3 regions of the Paenibacillus sp. SSG-1 genome follow, and region 2 is predicted to be linked to each of the others. Evidence: riboswitches for the same ligand, from Rfam matches in the RefSeq annotation. Region 2 holds a riboswitch; each other region holds the start of a gene.
What was found. Region 2 has a riboswitch for cyclic di-AMP ahead of BCV73_RS12845 (APC family permease). Riboswitches for the same ligand answer to the same signal wherever they lie in the genome.
Positions count from the first base shown of each region.

Region 1: another riboswitch for cyclic di-AMP. It lies ahead of BCV73_RS21330 (TrkH family potassium uptake protein); the one in region 2 lies ahead of BCV73_RS12845 (APC family permease).
Region 3: another riboswitch for cyclic di-AMP. It lies ahead of BCV73_RS28760 (C40 family peptidase); the one in region 2 lies ahead of BCV73_RS12845 (APC family permease).

Region 1 is NZ_MBRK01000001.1:4,596,537-4,599,812, forward strand. It holds gene BCV73_RS21325 (potassium channel family protein) at 1-652, opposite strand, end outside; gene BCV73_RS21330 (TrkH family potassium uptake protein) at 739-2,079, opposite strand; cyclic di-AMP (ydaO/yuaA leader) riboswitch at 2,147-2,291, opposite strand; gene BCV73_RS21335 (CPBP family intramembrane glutamic endopeptidase) at 2,550-3,276, shown strand, end outside.
Region 2 is NZ_MBRK01000001.1:2,780,992-2,784,267, reverse strand. It holds gene BCV73_RS12845 (APC family permease) at 1-1,442, opposite strand, end outside; cyclic di-AMP (ydaO/yuaA leader) riboswitch at 1,578-1,741, opposite strand; gene BCV73_RS12840 (phosphotransferase enzyme family protein) at 1,946-2,977, opposite strand; gene BCV73_RS12835 (hypothetical protein) at 3,122-3,276, opposite strand, start outside.
Region 3 is NZ_MBRK01000001.1:6,304,172-6,307,447, forward strand. It holds gene BCV73_RS28750 (M1 family metallopeptidase) at 1-327, shown strand, start outside; gene BCV73_RS28755 (hypothetical protein) at 338-1,180, shown strand; cyclic di-AMP (ydaO/yuaA leader) riboswitch at 1,454-1,591, shown strand; gene BCV73_RS28760 (C40 family peptidase) at 1,596-2,063, shown strand; gene BCV73_RS35210 (hypothetical protein) at 2,183-2,332, opposite strand; cyclic di-AMP (ydaO/yuaA leader) riboswitch at 2,441-2,580, shown strand; gene BCV73_RS28765 (C40 family peptidase) at 2,584-3,075, shown strand.

The DNA of each region.
Region 1 (3,276 bases), 1.8 Mb from region 2:
CTTCGCTCTCGAAGCGGTCGATATTGCTGTTGGAGCCAATGATGACCATGATGTCGCCCGCATGCAGCTGGTCCATCGCCGTCGGCGCGACGATGACTCCCTCGGTACGATGGAGCGCAACAATGCTGCATCCGTACCGGGCTCTCGTATTGACTTCGCTCAGCGTCTTCCCGTTCAGGCATTGCGGTACGGTCATCTCCACGATGCTGTAATCTTTGGACAGCTCGATGTAATCCAGCAAATTCGGCGTCACGAGCTGGTGCGCCACCCGGATGCCCATGTCCCGCTCCGGAAAGATGACCCGGTCCACGCCCAGCTTGGACAAGGCTTTGCCGTGCAGCATGGAGATGGCCTTCGCCACTACGGTCTGAACGCCGAGTTCCTTCAGCAGGATTGCGGCCAGGATGCTCATCTGGATATCGTCCCCGATTGCTACGATCCCGCAGTCAAAATTGCGGATTCCCAGCGATTTGAGAACCTCCTCATCGGTTGCATCCGCCACCACGGCGTGGGTCAGATGCTCGCTCATATCATTGACCACTTCTTCATTGATGTCTACCCCAAGCACTTCATAACCCAGATCCATAAGCTCCATGGCCAAGCTTGAGCCGAACCTCCCTAAACCGATCACGACAAACTGCTGTGTTTTCATTTCTTTCCAGATGCTCCTTATCCTTTAATGTTGGTTCTATATATGGTTCTTATAACAATATTGAAACTTTGAATCACCCAAATTCCTTACCCGATAATGATCTTACCTTCGGGATGGCGGTACAGCTCCTTGCCCTTCTTCGGACCAAGCGCGTAGGCGAAGGTCAGCGGCCCAAGACGGCCGGCAAACATCGTCAGGCAGATCAGGATTTTCCCGATCAAGGACAAATGCGGCGTCAGCCCGAGCGATAACCCTACGGTGCCGAAAGCCGAAGTCGTCTCGTACAAGATCATTAAAAAGCTGCTGTCTTCTGTCGTAGACAGAACCATGGATACGCCGACCACCAGGAACAAGGCCAGGAAGGTAATGGTCAGCGCTTTGAAAATCCGCTCCTGGGCCAAACGGTAGCGATACAGGACGATATCGTCCCGGCCGCGGATCATCGCGATCACCGCACCGACAAGAATGGTGAACGTCGTGGTCTTGATCCCGCCCCCGGTAGAACCCGGCGAAGCGCCGATAAACATCAGAATGATCGTGAAAAATTGCGATGCCTGGCGCATATCTGCCAAGTTCAGCGTGTTCGCCCCAGCCGTCCGCGGCGTGACCGACTGGAACAGGGAGGCGAGAATTTTGCCGCCCCAATTCAGCGAACCGAGCGTCTTGGGATTCGTGAATTCAAAGATAAAGATGACAACTGCTCCGACCACAATCAGGGCACCGGTCATGGACAGCACCACTTTGGTGTGGAGCGACAGTTTCCGGTGTACCTGGTAATCCACCAGATCGGACATGACGATAAAGCCGATGCCGCCGGATACGATCAGAAACATCACCACAAAATTGACGAGCGGGTCGTATACAAATCCCGTCAGGCTGTTAAAATGGCCGAACAGGTCAAATCCCGCATTATTGAACATGGACACGCCATGAAATATTCCAAAATAGATCGCTTTTCCAAGAGGCATATCGAACGACCACCGGATGGCGAGCAACAACGCTCCGCAGCCTTCGATACTCAACGAAAAAAATATCACTTTCCGAATCAGGCGGACGATGCCTTCCATCGTGTTCTGATTCATCGCTTCCTGCAGCAGGAGCCGGTCCCGGAGCGAAATCCGGCGCTTGAACACCAGAGCGATCAGCGTGGCCATCGTCATAAAACCGAGCCCGCCGATCTGGATCAGCAGCATGATGACGACTTGACCGAACGTGCTGAAATACAGCCCCGTATCTTTGACAACCAAACCGGTCACGCAGGTCGCCGAGGTTGCCGTAAACAAGGCATCCATAAAATTCAGCGGCTTACCCGTCGTGTTCGAAATCGGCAAGGTGAGCAGTATGGCTCCGATCAAAATAATGGCCGCAAAACCGAGCGTTAATACTTGCGGAGGGGCCAGCCGGAACCACTTCCATTTCCCAATCAATACATTCACCTCTTTAAAAAAGTCAAAAGAAAAAAAGCATCGGAAATCCAATGCCTTTCGGTTTGGCTCCTGCATGCACGACGCCTACGAGGTTAGCTGACGGATTCGGGCATGCACAGGTTGCCCTATTCGCGGACTAAACCGTCCCAACGAAATTCACCCCAAAAAATTGGTTCCCCCGTTTTCACTTGGAAATTCGGCGTTCTTATTCATTTGCATCAAAATTATAATCTTTATTGTAGGACTTCACAAAGGCCTTTTTCTGATGAATTGGATGGAAAACAGCCTGATTCGCAATGCAGGTGGACACGGCCTGCGGTTATCTTCTCTTTTCGATGGCTTTCCTTGATTTTCATCGTTTTTTCACCACTATTTTCAGGGTATACTGGTTTTGGGCGAATCTTCTATGTTATGTTTACCGTACTGTATTGGGGGGAATGGTATCTTTATCACATTCAAGGGGGGATTTCATGGACCGGTTAAACCAGCCGCTGGAAATCAGGGCCAATTATAAATGGCTGGGCATTTTGGGGGTCATCGGCCTTATTTTATTCTTTTTTGTACAAGTGTTTCCGCAGACGAGCTCGGAGACGCTAGAGGGGCAAACGACCAAGGTCATCAGCAAATCGGAGGCGGAAGCAGCCGCCAAAGCGTTTGCCTCGGACCGGTTGAATATTCAAACAGGCATTGCCGCCGAACCGCTCGTCACGTACCAGTCGGAATCGGACCTTTACGGTTATTTATCCAGAGAGAAGCTTCTTAACGAATATAACAAGAAATACGAACCGAAGTATCCTTATGACGTGTTCCGGGTCCGGCTGCCCGAGTCGAGCGATCAGGGATATGTCAATGTAGACGTACATATGAACACGGGCAAGGTAGTCGGGTTCTCTATCACGCCTCCGTACTCCAAGTATGCTGCCGCGATGGCTGAATCGAACGAAACTATGCGCAAGCAGAAACTGAGAATTGTGGAAGGGAACATGACGCTGGAGGATAAAGAGGAAATCGCCTCGTCCTGGCTGCAGAAGCTGGGCTATAACACCGGCTCCCTGAAAGTATCGAGCGGCAAGGATGAGCCCGGATTGATCTATACCGACTCCTCCTCGCACATCGGGGAATCGCAGCTGGAATTCAAGTTTGCCTTTGAGGATGGGGAGCTTCACTCCTTCCTCCCTGGATTTTCGGTCCCATCCG
Region 2 (3,276 bases):
CCCGAAACGGGGAGAATGATCACATTGCCTTCAATCGGTACCGCCGGCTCACACGTCGACAGCCGCAGCTGCTCGCCAACCGCCTCATAATGCTTCTTGATCCGGTGGAACAGATACACGATCAGCGGCAAAAAGATCAGTACCGGCCAAATTTGCGCAAACTTGGTTGCGAAGAACATCACCGACACCGTGAAGCTGATCAGCGCGCCGATCGTATTGATGACGAGCTTCGTCACCCAACCCTGCGGTTTTTCCCGGATCCATTTGACAATCATTCCCGTTTGCGAGAGCGTGAAAGGGATAAATACCCCTACCGCGTACAGTGGGATCAAATGTTCCGTCTGTCCGTGGAAAGCGATGATCAGCACGATGGACAGTAGCCCAAGGATGATGATTCCGTTCGAATATCCCAAACGGTCACCGCGGACAGTAAACATCCGGGGAATAAACCGGTCTTTGGCTAAATTGACCGCCAGCAGCGGAAACGCCGAATATCCGGTGTTGGCCGCCAGGATCAAGATCAGTGCCGTCGTGCCCTGGATGAAAAAGTACATAAAATTCCGTCCGAACGTCTGATTGGCAATCTGGGATACGACCGTCTCCTGGGGATTTGGGGATATACCCAAATAATAAGCAAGAAATACGATGCCCGAGAAGAGTACAGCCAGCAGAATCCCCATTGCCATCAAGGTTTTGGCCGCATTGTTCGGGGCCGGATCCTTGAAGTTCGGGATGGCGTTCGAGATCGCTTCGACCCCGGTCAGAGCGGAGCTGCCCGAGGCAAAAGCTTTTAAGAGCAGGAACAGGCTGATTCCCGCCACCGGCGTCCCGACCGGCGTATGCAAATGCGGTGAAACGTGACCGGTCACGATGTTGTACATACCGACGCCGATCAAAATGAACAGCGCTAAGGCGAACAGATACACCGGATAAGCCAGGATGGAGGCGGACTCGGTGACGCCCCGCAAATTCAGCAGCGTGATGAGAATGACGAAGGTGACGGCAATCCCCACCGTATGCTCATGCAGCGCCGGAAACGCCGAAGTCAGCGCGTCCGTGCCCGCCGAAACGCTGACCGCAACAGTCAGAATGTAATCTACCAGCAGCGATCCGCCGGCCACCAGCCCGGGATAGATTCCCAGATTCTGTTTGGAGACGACGTAAGCGCCGCCGCCATGCGGATAAGCGAAGATGATCTGCCGGTAGGATAAAATGAGTGCAGCCAGCAAAATCAGTACGCCGATTCCGATCGGTATCGAATACCAGAACGCCGCCGTGCTGACCGTAACCAGAACCAGCAAAATTTGCTCCGGCCCATACGCTACGGACGACAGCGCATCGGAGGATAGAATGGCCAAAGCTTTTTTCTTATTCAGTTTTTGTTCTCCCAATTCGGTAGACTTCAGCGGCCGTCCGATCAAAAGTCTTTTCAATGCTGCCATAAAATGTTTGTCACCGCCAGTGTTAGAGTTGAAATGCTCATGATGTACCCGTTAGACACGTGTTCAACCCTTTTTGGGCACAACAAAAAAAGCCGCAGGAAAGCTGGACCTTCCCGTGGCTTTACGCGCACGACAAATCCCTCTTTCATAACGCTTACGAGGTTAGCTGACGGATTCGGGACCGAAAGTATCCCTACACTCAATAAATGAACATCAAGTGATTCACCCCTGGGACGAAGGCTTAGCTTCCTCCCTTTGGTTCCCCCGCTCCTGATTTCAGAATTCAGCGATCAAGGAGTATTACGTTTCAGGTTCACAAGTTCACGATTACGAATTGAATCTTACTCCTTCCGGATGCCTGCTGTAAAGAAGCAAACGGTTTGAGATACGTATGAAAAAATTCAAAAGAACTTCATGTCAACGCTTACATTGGCGGCAATCTATTAATTTCTGGCTGTAGCTGTGCATATCGCTTGTTTACGCTATTAAATTCATTCGGGCTTCTATATATTTCGATCCGCCGCATTCCTCAGTGAAGCCTCTACGGTATCCAGCCGGTTCAAGCAGTGATGCCGGACCATTTCGAGGTCGTTATCCAGCTGGTCTGGCTCCAGGTCACGCTGCAAAATATTCAAGCACCAATGGGTCAGGTTTCTCAAATGATGGCGGTATGCATAATAACGCAGCAAATCCGGGTTCAGCTCCATCTGTTGACCTAGTTCCTGCTCATACCCTTTGAGAAAATGACCCAGTCCGTCCCCGATATACCCCACGATATCCAGCTCTGGCGGCGCAAGCATGGCCGCTTCCCAGTCCAGGACGACAAGCCTGCCGTCTGCGGTCTCCATCAGATTCCCTCCCCACAGATCACCGTGGCAGAGAACATTGGGGGCTGGGTCAAGAACGAGACGTTCACGAACCCCTGTGATCTGGTGCAGCAGCTCGGTTATGCGCGTTTGCTGAGGAATAACAAGCTCACGCAGCAGCTGGCTAGCGGGACTTGAACCGGGCTGAAGATCTTCAAGCTGCTCCAGGCATTGGATCAAATGCTCGGAAAAGGAGACATCATACGTTTCAACCGCAAGGCCGGATGTGGTAGTGAAAGGAGTCAACTTCCGAATCCGCGCCGCCAGCCGTCCAACACGCTCCAAGTTATGCTTGGAAAAAGGGTAAGCCTCAGCTAAGGTCTCTCCTTCGATAAATTGAAACAGCACCGCTGTGCAATCAGGAAGGGAAAGCAGAAAAGCACCGCTTAAGGTTCGGAATGGACAAGGCAATTCCATAAATCGGCCGGTCTGATGCAATTCCCACATAAAAGGCACATAACGCCTGCACCGAAGGATGCCTTGGCGGTGGCTGTCATTGCCATGGTCAAACAGTTTCAGATAGTATCGCGTCCCGTTTTCTCCCTCCACCCGGTAAGAATAGGCCGAATCTCCATAAGGGATAAAAATAAGCCTCCGGGCAGCAATTCCGTAAGCTTCGTTCAAGTGATGCACAAAAGCCCCTTCGTCCATTCGATAAGACTGCCTCACTTCGCTCTCCCCTTTCCCCTTTACATCACGTAGCGCGGTTAAAAGCAATCAAGCCCGGTGTCTGTGTAACCCGGACTTGATCGCACTCACCTCTTAGGAGATTAAAACAATCTTTCATTCATTCACCAATGTTAACAGGCAATGTTAACCGATGTAGACCACCGCACCGCCGCGCCTGTACGCCTTTGGCAGTTCCGTCTCCAGCAGCTCGAGTCTGCGTAACATGTGGTCGAGGTCGTCCCCATGCATGTGGCTTCGCGCCCATTCTTTAAGCTGGGACACTTCGCCCAAGACAGCCG
Region 3 (3,276 bases), 3.5 Mb from region 2:
AAGGATTCGGCGCAGCCCCGGTACGATTCTTTGGTGAAGGTCAGCAAAAAGGGCGGCGATCTGCCGCAGGTGCCGATACTGTTCACGTTTACGGACGGGCATCAGATCAAAAAGGTTTGGGACGTAAAGAACGCCAGCACCCAGTTCAAGCTGACATACAGCTCCCCGCTGGCCTGGGCCATGATCGATCCCGGCTATACGATCGTGCTGGAAAACAAACATGTGAACAACTACCTGAAGGCGGACATGGATCATAAAGTGCTCCTCCGCTGGAACGTAAGCATTACCAAGCTGATTGAAACCCTGCTTGGAAGTCTGTCCTGGTGAGGTGAGAGCAGTGAAATCCTATATTGTTAACGGTTGGAAAAGCGTCAAAGACCAATTTTATGTCATGATCATCATGTTCCTGTACCAGCTGCTCTGGGGCTACTTCCTGTACCGTCTGATCGATTCGGCGGTCGTGCCGCTGCTGATGCGGTATCCCGATCCCCCGCCGACCGAACTCAGCCAGGTCCTCTATTATGTAGAGGGACAGATGAGCTTGACGCAAAGCAGCACCGTGCATACTTACCTTTGGGTTCTCCTGGGAATGGTCGCCCTCCGCATGCTGCTGACCCCATTTATCCACGCGGGCATCTTCTACGGCCTGCACCGGGAGCATCAGGGGGAACGCGGACTGTTTTTCTTCCAAGGCATGAAGCTGCACGGCAAAACGGTATTTCTTTTTCACCTGATCGAATGGGTGCTTATCGCCGCTCCGTTATACTGGATGATCCCGAAGATGTATCCCATCCTGCTCAGCGCGATCCAAAACCATGCCCAGCTGCTTCACTGCATCCCGTACATTGCAGTCTGGCTTCTGTACTGCTACATCGTCCATCAGATGATTCTGTTCATGCAGTTTGGCAAAACCGGTGGAACCAGCATGTTCTCCTCGCTCTGGATCTGCCTGCGAAGCGCGCTGCCGGTCATCGGCATATCCGTTCTGCTGGGCGCGGTCAGCCTGCTCTTGTATGGCATTACCAGCAGCGTCTCTCTGATCTGGGCAGGGCTTGCCACCCTGATTATCCAACAGGGCTACCATATGGTCAGCTGTATCTTTAAATTATGGAATATCTCCTCCCAATATGATTTGTGGCATCAGCAAATGAACCGTACGAAAAAAAATATTTCGGAATAGTTAAAATTTTGTCATCACTTTAATCCGCTGATAAAAGAAGAACCCCGTCTCTTTCTGTTGAAAAGAGGCGGGGTTTTTGTTGTAAAATGATTGTTAACCATTTGCCAAAGTATAAATCCTCTGTTAAAATAATCCGAGTACGAACTTAGTAACAACTTTGTAATCTTTGCTGTAACGATTTTGACTTTGCTGTAACTGATTTCATCATTTGTCCGTTCATTTGATTGGTATGTACGATTATAGGTAACTTGTCAGCATGTCCATTTCCGGTGCAATCATCACGAGCCGAATTCCCGGGCACCAGGAAGCGGGGGATCCAATTTTGGGTGAATTGATCTCGCTACAGAGGGATCATAGGGGACCTTCTACCGAATCCTTAAGCTAACCTCGCAGGCATTGGAAGGGGTTTATCTTTTTGAAGAAGAAGTTGGCAGCCGCAGCGCTGGGCCTTACACTTGCGTTCTCCATGGGCGCCGGCAGCGTATTTGCGGATTCATCTCTGAACCACATCGTTAACAACACGATCGGCGTTTCTTACAAAACCGGCGGAACAACTACGAACGGCTTCGATTGCTCCGGTTTTACCCGTTACGTGTACCAAAAGCTGGGGTTAACCCTCCCGCGTGTATCCGCTGCGCAGTATAAAACAGGTACCGCTGTTTCCAAAAGCCAGCTGAGAGCAGGAGACCTGGTTTTCTTTAACACCCTAGGCGCAGGCGTTTCCCATGTCGGCATTTACATCGGCAACGGAAAATTCGCGCACGCGTCCTCTTCGAAAGGCGTTACCATCAGCAAACTGAGCCAAAGCTACTACGCCAACCGCTACGTTGGCGCCAAACGGGTCATGAGTACGGCCAAATATCAAGCTGCGGTTTACAATTGATTATCTCTCGAAAACAATGCATATCCATAACAACCCGCGCCGCTGATTTTTGCCGAAATCGCCCCGCGGGTTTGTTGTTACTTATTAGACGTACGAACCACCGAAAAGGTAACAGCATTTCAAAAATTTTTTTTTACACGAGTAAATCCACGGTTTTCTCCTGTTTTTTCCACCCTTGTCATTTCTTTTACCCACTCGTCCAACAAATAAACATCATTTCCTATAAATTTTCCTACAAATCTTCTTTTTCTGTTAGAAACAATTGCCAAAGTCCGATTCCTTTGTTACAATAGTCCCAGCGATAGTAACAACTTTGTAATCTTTACCTGACACAAAGTTGCGAACGAATAAGAAGTAACAGGGAATGATACATAGTGTAAAAGTTCATGCCGAATTTCCTCACACTAAGGAAAGCGGGGGAACCAGTTATGGGTGAATTGATCTTGCTTCAGAGGGATCATAGGGGGCCTTCTACCGAATCCTTAAGCTAACCTCGTAGGCGCCGGAAGGGGTATTTTACTTGAAGAAGAAGCTTGCAGCAGCAGTCATGAGTTTCGCCATCGTGCTCACGGTCGGCACAGGAAGCGCTTTCGCGGATTCCAAGATGGATAAAGTGATCGACAGTGCGATCGGAACCAAGTACAGAACGGGCGGAACCACAACAAGCGGATTTGACTGCTCGGGATTTACAATGTATGTATTTGATCAATTGGGCATCGATCTGCCCCATCAGTCTGGTTCCCAGTTCAGCATGGGTTCGGCCGTATCCCGCAGTGATCTGAGAGCAGGCGACTTGGTATTCTTTAATACATCGGGAGCCGGAGTATCCCATGTCGGAATTTACGTCGGCGACGGAAAATTCGCACATGCCTCCACTTCTCGCGGTGTGATCATCAGCTCTCTGAGCGACAGCTACTACGTCAACCGCTACGTTGGCGCCAAACGAATCATGAGTACGGATAAATACAAAACCGCCGCCGTCGATTCCGAGGACGTTGATGACGTCCAGTAATGCAGGTAAAGCAAGGGTACGAGATCCCGTAGAATGAGATTTTTGCCGAAATCTCCTTTTGCGGGATTTTTTGCGGACAGAAATGGGTAACCTTTCCATTCCCGCCCGCTACTCCTCATTTACCCCTCTATTCCGAAATTAAACAGATATCTGGGACAATCCGGAATATTTTTTCTCTAATGTTCAAATCCTACAGGGAGG